Regions from separate parts of the Nocardiopsis sp. RV163 genome, predicted to be linked through region 1. Evidence: riboswitches for the same ligand, from Rfam matches in the RefSeq annotation. Region 1 holds a riboswitch; the other holds the start of a gene.
The links. A riboswitch is a leader RNA that binds a small molecule or an ion and turns the genes downstream of it on or off. The one in region 1 is predicted to bind cobalamin.
Positions count from the first base shown of each region.

Region 2: another riboswitch for cobalamin. It lies ahead of ABD54_RS18865 (ABC transporter substrate-binding protein); the one in region 1 lies ahead of metE (5-methyltetrahydropteroyltriglutamate--homocysteine S-methyltransferase).

Region 1 covers NZ_LEKI01000016.1:1,219-8,522, forward strand. The annotation lists gene metE (5-methyltetrahydropteroyltriglutamate--homocysteine S-methyltransferase) at 1-1,918, opposite strand, end outside; cobalamin riboswitch at 2,084-2,247, opposite strand; gene ABD54_RS05070 (polysaccharide deacetylase family protein) at 2,524-4,092, shown strand; gene ABD54_RS05075 (polysaccharide deacetylase family protein) at 4,372-5,931, shown strand; gene ABD54_RS05080 (quinone-dependent dihydroorotate dehydrogenase) at 6,095-7,255, opposite strand; gene ABD54_RS05085 (proteasome assembly chaperone family protein) at 7,252-7,304, opposite strand, start outside.
Region 2 covers NZ_LEKI01000116.1:5,122-12,425, reverse strand. The annotation lists gene cobN (cobaltochelatase subunit CobN) at 1-755, opposite strand, end outside; gene ABD54_RS18875 (ABC transporter ATP-binding protein) at 752-1,618, opposite strand; gene ABD54_RS18870 (iron ABC transporter permease) at 1,693-2,709, opposite strand; gene ABD54_RS18865 (ABC transporter substrate-binding protein) at 2,706-3,749, opposite strand; cobalamin riboswitch at 3,808-4,022, opposite strand; gene ABD54_RS18860 (PPOX class F420-dependent oxidoreductase) at 4,339-4,770, shown strand; gene ABD54_RS18855 (carboxyl transferase domain-containing protein) at 5,008-7,304, opposite strand, start outside.

The DNA of each region.
Region 1 (7,304 bases):
TGGCCAGGCGGAAGGAACCCACCGCCCAGTCCAGGTACCGCGCCCGGTGCTCCGAGCGCAGCGGCAGCAGTTCGCGCAGGGCCGCCTCGTCCACCTGGATGTGGCGGATCCCGGCGCGCTCCAGGTCGGCGACCTCGTCGCGCAGAGCCAGGGCCACCTGGCGGGCGGTCTCGCCCAGCGGCTGGTCGGTGCGCACGAACGACCAGGCGAGCATGGTGACCGGACCGGTCAGCATCCCCTTGACCGGCTTGTCGGTGAGCGACTGGGCGTAGGTGGTCCACTCGACCGTCATCGGCGCCGGGCGCGAGACGTCGCCGAACAGGATCGGCGGGCGCACGCACCGCGAACCGTAGGACTGCACCCAGCCGTTCTCGGTGGTGGCGTAGCCCTCCAACTGCTCGGCGAAGTACTGGACCATGTCGTTGCGCTCGGGCTCGCCGTGCACGAGCACGTCCAGGCCGATCTCCTCCTGGAGCGCGACGACGCGGTCGATCTCCTCGCGCAGGACGGCCTTGTAGGCGTCCTCGGCCAGTTCCCCCCTGCGGTGCGCGGCGCGGGCGCGGCGCAGCTCGGCGGTCTGGGGGAAGGAACCGATGGTGGTCGTGGTGAGCGGGGTCTCGGCGGGCCTGCCGCGCTCCCGCGGGCGCTCGTAGGCGTCCGGGCCCAGGGCGTCGAGGCGTGCGCGCACGCGCGCGTCGGTGAACGCGGGGGGACGGACGCCGCCGCGTCCGGTGTACTCGGCCTCGGCCCCCTCGGACAGCACGCGGCCGAGCAGGGCCGTCTCCCGGGCCTTCTGCCGGGCGAAGGCCAGGGCGGCGCGCAGCTCGGGGTCCAGGGAGGTCTCGGAGTCCAGGTCCAGGGGCACGTGCAGCAGGGAGCAGGAGGTGCTCACGGTCAGCTCGTCGGTGAGGGCGAGCAGGGTGCCGAGCGCGGCGACGGCGGCCGGGATGTCGGTGCGCCAGACGTTGCGCCCCTCCACCACGCCCGCGACCAGGCGGGTGGCGCCCAGGCCGGAGATCCGCACCAGGTCGTCCACGCCCTCGTCGTCGGTGACCAGGTCCAGGCCGACCGCCTCGACCGCGGACTCCTTGAGGACCCGCAGCGCCGCGGAGCCGATGGAGCCGAAGTAGGTGGACACCAGCAGGGAGGGCCGGTCGGTGACCGCGCCCAGGCGCTGGTAGGCGAACTCCAGGTGGCCGACGGCGGCGCGGCCCTCATCGGTGGCCAGGATCGGCTCGTCCAACTGGACCTCGGTGGCGCCCGCGGCCCGCAGGTCGCCGAGCAGCTGGGCGTAGGCGTCCAGGAGCTGGTCGAGCAGCCGGACGGGTTCCCAGCCCTCGGGGGCGCCGTCGGCGGGCTTGGCCAGCAGCAGGAAGGTGAGCGGGCCGACCAGGACCGGGCGGGTGTGGAAGCCCGCCTCGGCGGCCTCGCGGAACTCGGCGACGGGCTTGTCGCCCACCAGGCGGGGACGGGTGCCGGGCGAGAGCTCGGGGACCAGGTAGTGGTAGTTCGTGTCGAACCACTTGGTCATCTCCAGCGGAGGGGCGCCCTGCTCGCCGCGGGCGAGCGCGAAGTAGCGGCGCAGCTCCTCCTCGCGGTCCGGCGCCGCGGCGGGCGGGGCGAAGCGGGAGGGGACCAGGTCGAACAGGACCGCGGTGTCCAGCACGTGGTCGTAGTAGGAGAACGTGTTGGAGGGGATGTCGTCGACACCGGCCTCGCGCAGTTGGGCGTAGACGCCCAGGCGCAGGCCGGCGGCGACCTCGTCCAGTTCCCGGGCGGTGGTGCGGCCCCTCCAGTGGGACTCGCAGGCGCGCTTGAGCTCGCGGTCGGGGCCGATGCGCGGGTAGCCGTGCACCGTCGAGCGCACGGAGGGGCGTGGTCCGCCCGGGGCCGCGGAAGGCGCGGGGGTCGTGGTCATCAGCTTCTCTCCCTCGTCGAAAGCCGGGTACCGGCCTCGGGGAGGAGAAGAGGGGCGTGCACGCCGACGGACGCGCCGCGGGCGCGCACCGGACCTGCCACCGCCTCCGGCCCTCCCTCGGGGCGCGGGACCACCGGCGCCGCGGGCGCGTCGCCGGGTGGAGGCAGGTCTTCGGACTCGGGGGCGCGGGCGGTGCGGACACCGCTCCTCCTACTGGCCGCCGCTTCCCGGTTTCCGGTCTCGGCGACCGGCACTACCAGTGCCCATGGCGACGTTCGTTCCCCCATACCGCTGCGGGGCAGTCCCGGACTCGCACCGGGTTCCCTCTTGCGACATGGTTCCGCCCCGTTCGTTCCGGGGCGGACCCGGGACGCGGGGGTGGATCATGTACCTTCCACGGCTGCAAGTATAGGGAGGCCCCCTTCGCCCCTGTACCCGGCGTGCGGCCCCATGCGCCCGGCCAGGACGGTGAGAACCCCCGTCCTCAGGTCGGCGTCACACACGAAGTCAAGCGTTGCGCGGGTGAGCCCTCTCTGCTCCCCGCGGACGTTCGTCTGAGCGATGAACGTGGAGATTCCCTCGTGAATAAGCAGTCCCGCCTGGCCATGGCACCGGACCACCCCCTGATCACGGTCGTGGTAGCCCTGGCGTTCCTGGCGGGCATGGTGTTGTTGGCCACCAGCTCCTCCGGGGAGCCCGAGCCCGGGCCGCGGACGCGGGCAGCGCCGCTCTCCGAGAGCGAGCCGCCGCCCCCGGCCTCAGGCGAGCCCGACGGGCTCACCGAGGTGGACCCGGCCGCCGTGTCGGGCGTGGAGGAGGCCGGACTTCCCTACGACGGGGAGATCTCCGTCTCGGTGACCTACCCGGTGATACCCAACGCCGAGCCGCTGGCCGACTTCCTCGAGCGTGAGCTGACCGACGAGGTGCGCGCCTTCGAGGCGGCCAACCCCGGCGCGGTCTCCTTCGAGGCGGGATGGAACCTGACCGCGGCGCGCGACGGCCTGCTGGGGGTCCGCGTGACCCGCGTGGAGACCGACTCCGAGGGGTCCCGGGAGGGTTACACCACCTACTGGTACGACACAGAGACCGCGGCGCACCACCCCTCGGCGGCGCTGGTCGGCGGCCAGGAGCAGTTGGAGGAGCTCAACGGCCTGGTGCGCGGCGCCGTCGGGAGCGGGGAGGGCGGGGAGGGCCCGGCGGACCCCGACGTCATCCACCCGATCGGCTCCCTGTACGACTCGGTGGGCTTCAACCCCGACGGGGACCTGGTCGTGGAGTTCGACGCCGGGCAGGTCGCCCCGGCGCAGGAGGGCCGAACGCGCGCGGTGGTCCCCGCCGGTGAGGTCGAAGGGCTGCTGTCCGAACTGGGCCTGCGCGTGCGCGACGCCGCGACCGTGGGCGTGGACGACTTCTCCATCGCCGCCCCGCCCCGGGCCGACAAGGACGGCCGGGAGGAGGGCGCCGTGCCCGGGCAGGTGCCCGCGGTGGACCCCGGAGTCGACTGCTCCGACCCCGACACGAAGTGCGTGGCGCTGACCTACGACGACGGCCCCGGCGAACGCACCCCCGAACTGCTGGACGCCCTCGCCGAGTACGACGCGCGGGCCACGTTCTTCGTCACCGGCAACCCCGTCATGGAGCACCCGCACACGGTGCGGCGCGCCTACGCCGAGGGGCACGAGATCGCCAACCACACCCTGAACCACCCCGACCTGGCCGGTCTGGGCGCGGGAGGGGTGCGCGCGGACCTGGACGTCGTGCAGGCGCTGGTGTACCGCGAGACGGGCTACACCATGGACCTCATGCGTCCGCCCTACGGCTCGTCCGACGAGGGCGTGGCCTCGGTGACCGCGGACATGGGCCTGGCCCAGATCCTGTGGAGCGTGGACACCCTCGACTGGAAGGACCGCGAGGCCCCGGTGATCCACGACCGGGTACTGGAGGGCGCTTCGGAGGGGGCGATCATCCTCATGCACGACATCCACGGCACCACCGTCGACGCCTCCCGCACGGCGATCCGGGAACTGCACGATCAGGGGTACACCATGGTCACGGTGTCCCAACTGCTGGGGACCACGACCCCCGGCGAGACCTACGTGGACGGGGTCCCCGACGCCCCGGAGGAGAGCGCCGAGCCCTCAGAGGGGGCCGAGGAGGCTTCCGAAGGGGTCTGAGGGCGCGGCGTCACGGCGCGGCGGGCTCTCCGGGTGAGGATGGTCCCGGGAGGGCTTCGGGGCCGCGGCCGGTGGGACACACTGGGCGCGGAGCCGTGTGAGGGCGCCGGGCGGTGCCGGTAGGGCGCCCCGCAGGGGCGTTGCCGGTCTCCGGTGCGTCGCCCGTCCCGGGGCGGTGACCACATGTGGTCACCGCCCCGGGACGGGCGGGGGCGTCCCCTATGTTGCTCCCAGCAACAGCCGTGTTGGCCACCCGCTGAGGGATGAGGGAGTCCGGTGTTGTCGTCGACTCGAGTCCACCCGAACGAGGCCGTCCCCTGCCGCGGGGCCGGAGGGAACCGGCAGTGGGAGCGCAGAGCCCGGTGGCCCGGGGCGGCACTGGCCGCGTTGGTCCTGCCCCTGGCCGCGTGCGGCACCGGGGGGATCACCTCCTGGGGCGGTGAGGACCCGGAACTGATCACGGTGGTGGCGGCGGAGCCGGGGGACGGGGTCACCGAGTGGCGCGGGGACGCCTCCGACTTCGGGGACCACCCGTACAGGCCCGAGGGGCTCACGATCGACGTCGCCTACCCCGTGTTCGCGGGCGCCGACGCCTTCGCCGAGGACTTGGCCGCCCGGGTGGACCAGGAGGTGCGCGACTACCGGGGCGCAAGCCGGGACCCGGTGAACCTGGGCGTCGACTGGGAAGTGGTCGCCGCCGGGAACGGGGTTCTGGGCGTGCGCTTGGTGCGCACCGAGGAGGACTTCCACGGGCTGCGCAAGGGGTACGGGACGTACTGGTACGACACGTCCACCGGCCACACCGCCTACTCCACGGAGCTACTGGCCGACGACGCGGCGCTCCGGGAGCTCAACGGGATCGTCCGGGCCTCGTTCGCCGACGAGGAGGCGGTGGACGCGGGGGTGCTGCACCCGGTGATGCGCACCTACGACTCGATGGGGTTCAACGCCGACGGGGACCTGGTGGTGGAGTTCGACGACGGGGACCTGTCCCCGGCCGTGGAGGGTCACACACCGTCCTCGGCACCGGGGCGGATGGTCGCGGTGGTGCCCGCCGAGGAGGCCGAGCCCCTGCTGTCCGGCCTAGGCGAGCGGGCGCGGGAAGCCGCCATGGCGGAGGAGCCCGTGCTGACCGTGGAGGCTCCCGACGGCGAGCCGCCGGCCGAGCCTCGGGTGCCGGGGGTGGTCTCGGCGGGAGACCCCGACCTGGACTGCGCCGAGGCCAAGTGCATCGCGCTGACCTTCGACGACGGACCGGTCGCGACGACTCCGCGGCTGCTGGACCTGCTGGCGGAGGAGGAGGTGGCGGCCACCTTCTTCCTCAACGGCAACCCGGCGCTGACCCGGCCCGGCGTCACGCGTCAGATCTACGCGGAGGGGCACGAGATCGGGAGCCACAACCACCTGCACGAGCGCATGCCCGAGTCCTTCGAGGGCGAGGAGCTGGTCCACCAGGTGGCCGCGGTGGGCGCGATGGTGCGCCGCCAGACGGGGCACACCGTGGAACTGTTCCGGCCGCCGTTCGGCGACAGCTCGCCCGAGGTGCTGGAGGAGATCGGACGCCAGGGCATGGCCGAGATCCTGTGGAGCCAGGACAGTGAGGACTGGACCGGCATGAGCCGCGACGAGGTCGTGGAGAGCGTGGTGGGCGGGGCCCGGCCAGGGGGCGTGGTGCTGCTGCACGACACCCTGGAACCGACCCTGGCCGCGGTCCCCGAGATCATCGAGCGGCTGCGGGCCGACGGGTACGAGTTCGCGACCGTCAGCCAGGTCTACGAAGGGCCGGAGGCCGGTGAGAGCTACCCGCCCGAGGGGCTGTCCGCGCCCGCCGGTTCCTGAGGTCCGGGGAGGACCGGTACGCGCGTCGGCGGCCGGTGGGGTGTCCACCGGCCGCCGCGTACGCGCGGTGGCGCCGCGCCCCTCGGCGGTGGATGCGGCCCCGGGCGGCGGGCCGCGACCGCCTCGTCGGTGCCGGGTCCGCGTGCGGGCTCCGGGTGCGGGCTCAGCCCCCGGTGGTGGCCGCGGCGGGGTCCGACCCATGACCGCCGTCGGCAGCCGGGGCGGGGACATCGGCTCCGATGACCTCGTTGATGGAGCGGTGGCCGGAGGCCCGCACCAGCCGGGCGAGGCCGCGGTTGATCCGGCGGGGCCAGAGGGGGCCGCCGTAGATGAGACCGGTGTAGCCCTGCACGAGGCTGGCCCCCGCGCGGATACGGAACCAGGCGTCCAGGGGCGTCTCGATGCCGCCGACGGCGATCAGGGTGACCCGGTCGCCCACGCGGGCGCGCAGGCGGCGCAGTACCTCCAGGGAGCGCCGTTTGAGGGGGGCGCCGGACAGGCCGCCCGCACCGGCCGCCTCCACCTGCTCGGCGGGGGTGGACAGACCCTCGCGGGAGATGGTGGTGTTGGTGGCGATGACGCCGTCGAGCCCCTCGGCCAGCGCGAGGTCGGCGACGGCGTCGACGTCCTCGTCGGCGAGGTCGGGGGCGATCTTCACCAGGAGCGGCAGGTCCGGGCGACCGGCCTCGGCCAGGGCCTCGCGCACTGCGGCCAGGAGCGGGCGCAACTGCTCCACGCCCTGGAGGTTGCGCAGTCCGGGGGTGTTGGGCGAACTGACGTTGACCACCAGGTAGTCGGCGTAGCGGGCCAGGCGCCGGGCGCTGAGGGCGTAGTCGGCGGGGGCCTCCTCCTCGGGCGTGACCTTGGTCTTTCCGATGTTGACGCCGAGCACGGGACGGCGGCCGCCGCGCCGGTGGTGGAGGCGTTCGGCGACCAGTGCCGACCCCTCGTTGTTGAAGCCCATGCGGTTGACGATCGCGCGGTCGGCCACCAGCCGGGACAGGCGCGGCCGGGGGTTGCCCGGCTGGGGCTGGGCGGTGACGGTGCCCACCTCCACGAAGCCGAAGCCGAGCGCGGCCAGCCCGGAGGGGCTCTGCGCGTTCTTGTCGAAACCGGCCGCGAGCCCCAGCGGGCCGGGGAACTCCTGCCCGAGGGCGTGCACGGTCAGCTCCGGCTCGCGGGGCCCGAGCACCCCGTTCATGGCGGAGGCCACGGCGGGCAGGGAGGTCACGCCGCGCAGGGCGGCGAAGCTGAGCCTGTGGACCTTCTCCGCGTCCATGCGGCGCAGGACCGAGCGGAAGAGCATCTGGTAGAACACGGTCATCCGTTTCCGTCGCCCTCGCGCTCGGCGAGGAAGCGTTCGAGTTCGGCGC
Region 2 (7,304 bases), on a different contig from region 1:
CCGCCCGCGCTCGCGGACGCGGGAACGCTGCCGCCCGCCGCCAGGACGGTGACCACCAGGGCGTCGAAGCCGCCGAGCGCATCGTAGAGCTCGTCGGGCGCCGAGCGCAGCGACCCGGCGAACACGGGCACGCCCACGGCCTGCCCGGTGGCGTCCACGGCGTCGGCCAGGGCGTGCGCGAAGGCGGTGTTGCCGCCCGCCTCGTGAGCCCGGTAGTAGAGGATGCCCACCTTCGGCAGGTTCCCGTCGGAGGAGGGGCCCGCGGTCGGGGACCCGTCGTCGGAGACGGCGGAGGAGGGGAGGCCCGCGGCCCGGGGCCGGTCGCGTTCCGCGAAGCCCCACAGCGGGACGGGGGCGGGCGCCTCGAACCCCTCGCCGGTCAGCAGCACGGTGTCGGACAGGAAGGCGTGCAGGCGCGCGAGGTTGGCCGGGCCGCCCTCGGCCAGGTAGCGGTGGGCGTCGGCCGCCAGGCCGATCGGGACGGTGGAGTGCTCCATGAGTTCGGCGCTGGGCTGCTGCTCGCCGCCCAGGACGACCAGCGGTGTGCCCCGCTCCCGGACGGCGGCCAGGCCCGGCCACAGGTCGTGCGGGGAGCCGAGCAGCCGCACCACCACCAGGTCGGCGCCCCCGACGACGCCGGTGAGTTCGGTGTCGGAGGCGCGTGAGGGGTTGGCCCACGCGTAGGCGCGGTCGCTGGCCCGCGCGGAGAGCAGGTCGGTGTCGGAGGTGGACAGCAGTGCGATCCGTACCGTCATGGCCGGATTCCTCCCTCGGGGTTGGTGTTCCGTCGTCGGTCGGACCGCTCGGGTCCGGGGGTCGCCCGCGCCTCGGCGGCGGGGGCGTCACTGTGGCGCGGCGGCGCGGCGCCGCTTCGCAGGAAGCGGATCACCGGGTGCCCGGGCCCGGTCTCGACCTCGGCCCGGACCCCGTAGACCTCCTCGATGAGGGCGGGGGTCAGGACCCGCGGGGGCGCGCCCTCGGCGACGACGCGCCCACCGCGCAGCACCAGCAGCCGGTCGCAGTACATCGCGGCCAGGTTGAGGTCGTGCATGGCGATGACGGTGGTGACCGGCAGGCCCGCGACCAGTTCCATGAGGTCGAGCTGGTACTGGATGTCCAGGTGGTTGGTCGGCTCGTCGAGCAGCAGTTCGCTCGGCTCCTGGGCCAGGGCGCGGGCGATCTGGGCGCGCTGGCGCTCGCCGCCGGAGAGCGTGTGCCAGGACCGGTCGGCGATGGCGGTCAGGCCGGTGCGCTCCAGTGCCGCCGTGACTGCGCCCGCGTCGGCCGCGGACATGGGCGTCCAGGCGCGGCGGTGGGGAACGCGCCCCAGGGCCACCACGTCGCGGACGGTCAGCTCGGTCTGGGTGTGCGCGTTCTGTTCGACGGCGGCCACGCGCCGCGCCACCGCCCGGCGCGAGGTCCGGCCGATCTGCTCACCGTCGAGGGCGACCACGCCCGCGGAGGGCGCCAGGACCCCGGAGAGCAGCCGCAGCAGCGTGGACTTGCCGGAACCGTTGGGGCCGAGCAGTCCCACGGTCTGGCCGGAGCGCGGAGCGAGGGTGACGCCGTCGAGGACGAGCGCTCCGCCGATCAGGCGGCTCACCCGTTCGGCGCGCAGCCCGGCCGCGCCGGGCGCCTCGGTCGACGCGCCGCCTCGGTCGCGGGTCGGGGTTCGGGTCCGGTCGGAACTGATCACGTGCGCCTCCTGGCTCGGTAGAGCACGGCGACGAAGGCGGGCACCCCGATGAGGGAGGTCACCACCCCCACCGGGATCTCCTGGGGGTCCAGCGCGGTGCGGGCGACCGTGTCCACCCACACCAGGAAGACGGCGCCCGCCAGCGCGGTGACCGGCAGGAGCCTGGCGTGGGCCGCGCCGGTGAGCGCGCGGGCCGCGTGCGGCAGGACCAGCCCCACGAAGCCGATCGCCCCGGCCGCGCTGACCAGGGCCGCGGTGAGCAGCGCCGTGGCGCACAGCAGCACCATGCGGGCGCGGGCCACCCGCACGCCCAGGTTCGCCGCGGCCTCCTCACCGAAGGCGAACGCGTCCAGGGTGGTGGTGTGCGCCAGGCACACGGCGAGCACACCGGCCAGCACCGCCGCGCACAGCACCACGTCGTCCCACCCGGCGCCGCTGAGGGAGCCCAGCAGCCAGAACAGCACCCCGCGCGTGGTCTCGGCGTCGGCCGAGGTCAGCACGATGAACGAGGTCAGCGCCGAGAACAGCTGCATGGCGGCCACCCCCGACAGCACCACGCGGTCCATGCTCGCGCCCAGGGTGTGCGCGAGCAGCACCACCAGCCCGAAGGAGAGCAGGGCGCCGACGAAGGCGCCCGCCGACAGCGACACCACCGCTCCGCCCCATCCCAGCACCAGCACGGCGACCGCCCCGGTGGAGGCCCCCGAGGACACCCCGAGCACGAAGGGGTCCGCCAGCGGGTTGCGCAGCAGGGACTGCATGACCGCCCCGCACAGCGCCAGCCCCGCCCCGCACACCGCGGCCAGCAGGGTGCGGGGCATGCGCAGGTCCCACACGATGCCCTCGCGCAGCGGCGACAGACCGCTCTCCCCGAACCCCAGCCGCGCGGCGACCGACCTCCACACCTCGGCCGCGGTGATGTCGGCGGGGCCGATGGCCACCGCGACCGAGACCGACACCGCCAGGAGCACCAGTCCACCGCAGGAGAGCAGCGCCAGACGCGCACCGCTCACCGGCCGAGCCCGAGGCCGCGCAGACCCTCGGCGACCTGCTCGATCCCCTCGACCGTGCGGATCGAGGGGTTCATGGCCTGGCCGCTGAGCAGGACGTAGCGCTCCTCGCGCACGGCGGTGAGGTTGCTCGTGGCGGGGTTGGACTCCAGGAACGCGATCTTGGCGTCGGCGGACTCCGCGGTCTGGGAGTCGCGGGTCAGGTCACCGAGGACGATGACGTCGGGGTCGCGGTCGGCGACGGTCTCCCAGTTGATCTGGGGCCACTCGTCGTGGGTGTCGTCGAAGGCGTTCCGCGCGCCGACCGCGCGGGTGATGGCGCCGGGGGCGCCGCAACAGCCCGCGAGGTAGGGCGACTGGGAGTTGGCGAACCAGTACACGAGGGAGACGCCGGAGGCGTCCAGGTCCGAGGTGGCCGCCGCCACCCGCCCCTCCAGCTCCGCGATCAGCTCCTCCCCGCGCTCCTCGACCCCGAACAGCAGGGCCAGGTCGCGGATCTCGCCGTAGACGGCGTCGAGGGTGAGGGGCTCGCTGCGCGAGCCGTCTCCCCCGCTGTCGTTGTCCTTGCCGGCGGCGCAGTCGGTCGGGGAGACGTAGGCGGGCACGCCCAGCTCCTCGAACTGCTCGCGGGTGGCGACGCCGCCCGTGCCGAGCGTGGAGACGAAGGAGGCGGTCACGAAGTCCGGTTCGGCGTCCAGGACCACCTCGAAGGAGGGGGCGTTGTCGGCCAGGCGGGGAATGCCCCCGTTGGCCTCCTCCAGCCCCTCCATGATCGGATCGGTCCAGGTGGCGGTACCGACGAGGCGGTCCGCCAGCCCCAGGGAGAGCAGGATCTCGGTGCTGCCCTGGTTGAGGGAGACGACGCGCTCGGGCGGGGAGGCGACGGTGACCTCGTGCCCGCAGTTGTCGACCGCGGGGGCGGATCCGGTTCCGGCGGCGGACTCCGCCCCCTCGCCACCGCCGTCCGCGGGAGCGCCGCAGGCGGTCAGGGCCAGGGATGAGGCGAGGAGGAGGGGAAGAGGGTACAGGGCGCGGCGGAGCATGGGCATGCCTTGGAAGTCGGGGCTCGAACGCGGAGCCTGGCACGGGACGCCTCCGCGCACTCGACGCGGAGGGGCCAGCAGGTCTTCGGACTCGGGTTCGCCCGGACGGGGTGCCTTCCCAGGTCGGTGCCGCTTCGACGCCGTGGTCTCCGCGGCCTCCGCCCCAGTGGCGTGAGTACCCCGCCCGTCCCCCTCACCGCTGCGCGTCAGTTCCGGATTCGCACCGGATTCCCTGACCACGTACGTGGTACGACTGGCCCGGGCAGACTATCAAGGCCGCCTCGGCCCTCCGCCGCCGGAAGGCGCACAGGGGCCGCACCCGCGCCACCGCTCCGGCGCCCGCCCTGGTCATCGCGGTTCAGGGGGAGGCGTCGGAGTTCTCAGGCCGCGCCCTCGCCCCGGCCGAAGCGGACACGGGTGGCCCGGAGCGCCGGGCTGCGGGCCCGGTCGCACGGTCCCCGGCCCAAGGACACGGCGGTGTGAGCCGCGCGGCGAGGACCGAGCCGTCGCGCGTTCCCGGGGATAGGCTCGTGACCGGCCGCACACGGCCCCGCAGCACCAGCATCCGGCCGAGAGGGGTTTTTCGGAGATGACCGAGACGACGTTCGACCCGCGCGCACTGCTCGCCCGGAGCAGGCTCGGCGTCCTGGCCACCATCAAGGCCGACGGCCGCCCCCAGCTCTCCCCCGTCCAGCCCTTCTACGACGCCGAGACCGACCTGCTGCACGTCTCCATGACCGAGGGCCGGGCCAAGACCGCGAACCTGCGCCGCGACCCGCGCGCCACCCTGCAGGTCACCAGCGCCGACGGCTGGGCGTGGGCCACCGCCGAGGGCGTGGCCACCCTCACCGGACCCGGCACCGACCCGCACGGCCCCGAGGTCGATTCGCTGGTGGACTACTACCGCCTCGCCGCCGGGGAGCACCCCGACTGGGAGGAGTACCGGTCGGCCATGGTCTCCGACCGCAGGGTGCTCATGACCATGCCCGTCGACCACGTGTACGGCGAGAAGATCCGCTGACCGCACGGACGGGGCGGGGCCGCGGCCTCCCGCCGCACCCCCGCCCCGCGTGCGCGGCCCCGGGTTCCGCTTTTCAACCGGGCCTCAGCTCGGAGGGGTCCGTTCGGGCGCCCACAGGGTTCTGGAGGTGCCGGAGGCGGGTTCGCGAGGAACCGGCGAACCCGCCGTAGGCGCCGAAGGCCCCTGTTCTCCGGGCGCCCGAACACGGACCGAAGCGGAGGTCCAAAAAAACACTGCCTAACGCTTCATGCCGTGCTCGATCGCCTCGATGATGCGCGGCCGCATCTCGGCGGCGCTGATGATCGCGTCCACCGAACCCACCTCGACCGCGCGCTGGATGCTGTGCACCCGGTCGAACTCCGCGGCGACCTCGCCGAGCTTCTCCGCCCGCACCGAGGACTGCGTCTCCGCCAACCGCGCGTTGAGCGCGGCCCGCTCGACGCCGCTGGCCGCCGACACCTGCTCCTGGAGCCCCGTCACCCTCGGGTCGCTCGCGGTACGCGTGTTGACCTCACCGGCGAACACCACGGCCGCGGCCGGGGCCCCGCCCAGCACCGAGGCGAACGACCCCTCCAACGCGAGCACCGTCATGTTCGGGTTGAGCGCTTTGGAGAACACCACGAACGCGCCGCCGTGGTACCGCGAGATCACGCAGAACACGATCGGACCGTCGAAGTTGACGATCGCCCGCCCGATCTCGGCCCCGTACTCCAACTGGAGCTTGCGCAGCGACTCCGGCGAGCCGTCGAACCCCGACAGGTTCGCCAGCACCACCAGCGGCCGGTTGCCCGACGCCGCGTTGATCGCCCTCGCCACCTTCTTGGACGAACGCGGGAACAGCGTGCCCGCGGTGTAGGTGTCGGGCCCGTCGGTGGGCGGGAAGCCGTGCCGCGGCACCGACCGCGACTCGATCCCCACCAGGCACACCGGCCAGCCGCCGATGTGCGCGTCCTGCACCGCCGCCGTGTCGGCGTCGGCCATGCCCGCCCAGCGCTCCAGCACCGCGTGGTCCTGGTCCGAGAGCGCACGCATCACCGTGCGGATGTCGAAGGGCTTCTTGCGGTCCGGGTTGTGCTCGGCGGAGAAGATCTCGCCGACGGTCGCGAAGTCGCTGCCGGCCACCGCGTGCGGGAACGCCGAGACGTCGCGGTCGACCGGGTCCAGGGTCCTGGCCCGGCGCGGCCCCTCCTCCCCCGGCACGACGTAGGTGTGGTCGTAGTGCGCCATGAGGATCTCGCGGGCCGAGGCCAGGTTCGGCGCCCAGTACTGCGCCTGCCCGTTGGGGCCCATCACCCGGTCGTAGCCGCCGATGCCGAAGTTGTCCTCGGCCGAGACCCCGCCGGAGAAGTCCAGCGACTGCTTGCCGGTGAGCACCATCGCCGAGTCCGGCGTCATCACCAGGACGCCCTTGGTGTGCATGAGCATCGTCGCCTCGGCGTTCCAGTACGGCTGGGCGCCGACGTTGATGCCCGCGACCACGACGTTGATCTCGCCGCCGTCCTGGGTGAACTCCACGATCCGCTTGAGCGCGGCCGCGACCCAGTCCATGTTCTCGGTGCCCGAGGACATCGAGATCCGCGCGCCCGCCGACAGCGCGAACCACTCCAGCGGCACCCGCATCGACTCGGCCAGGTCCAGCGCGGCGATCACCCGCGAGCACTCGGGCTCCGAGAGGGCGCCCAGCGCCTTGGTCGGATCGCCCAGCAGCACCACGCGCGTGACCCCCTCGGGGTGGCGCACGGTCGGCGTGGTGACCACACCGGCCACGATCGCCGCGGAGTTGTGCCCGCGCGGCCGGTCCACCGGGACCAGCACGCCGTTGCCGTCCAGGTCGTACTCGGTGAAACCGCCGCCCGGACCCGACAGCAGACCGGTCAGCTCGTAGGGGTAGACGGTCCCGCGCCGGGCCGCGCGCAGCACCTTCTGGCGGTAGTCGTCCAGCGGCAGCACCGGCTCCGTCGAGGGCTCCTCGACGTGGACCCGCGCGTCCTGGCCCTGGTCCAGGCTGATGCGCACCGCGACCTCGGTCAGCTCACCGGAGGAGGTGCGCTGGCGGGCCAGGAACTGGACCTCCTCCAGCCCCGCCCCGGCCGTGGTCGGCAGCAGCCGCTGGACCAGCGTCTCCAGTTCCTCAGGGGTCAGCTCGGTCGCCGGCCACACGTACATCATGATGCGGTTGGTGTCGAAGCGCCGGTTCTGCGGACGCTGCGCCTGGATATTGCGGATCGCGTCCAGACACCCGGTGACCGTGTCCTCCAGCGCGGGCAGCGCGACCAGGCGCCCGTCCGCCTCGCGCAGCGGCGTCAGGTCGCGGACCTGGCCCATAGCGAAGAGGCGCTCGTCGGCCGGGTTGCTCTTGGCCACCGCCCGGAACAGGTAGATCTCCTCGTCGGCCGACGGCAGCCGGGTGAGGTCGAACTCACGCAGGCGCTGCAACTGCAGGCGCCGCGCGATCTGCGGGTGCAGGCCCCGGATCAGCCGGTCCTCGGCGAAGCCGTCCCCCTCGGGGCGGAAGGTGAAGTGGTGGTGCATCA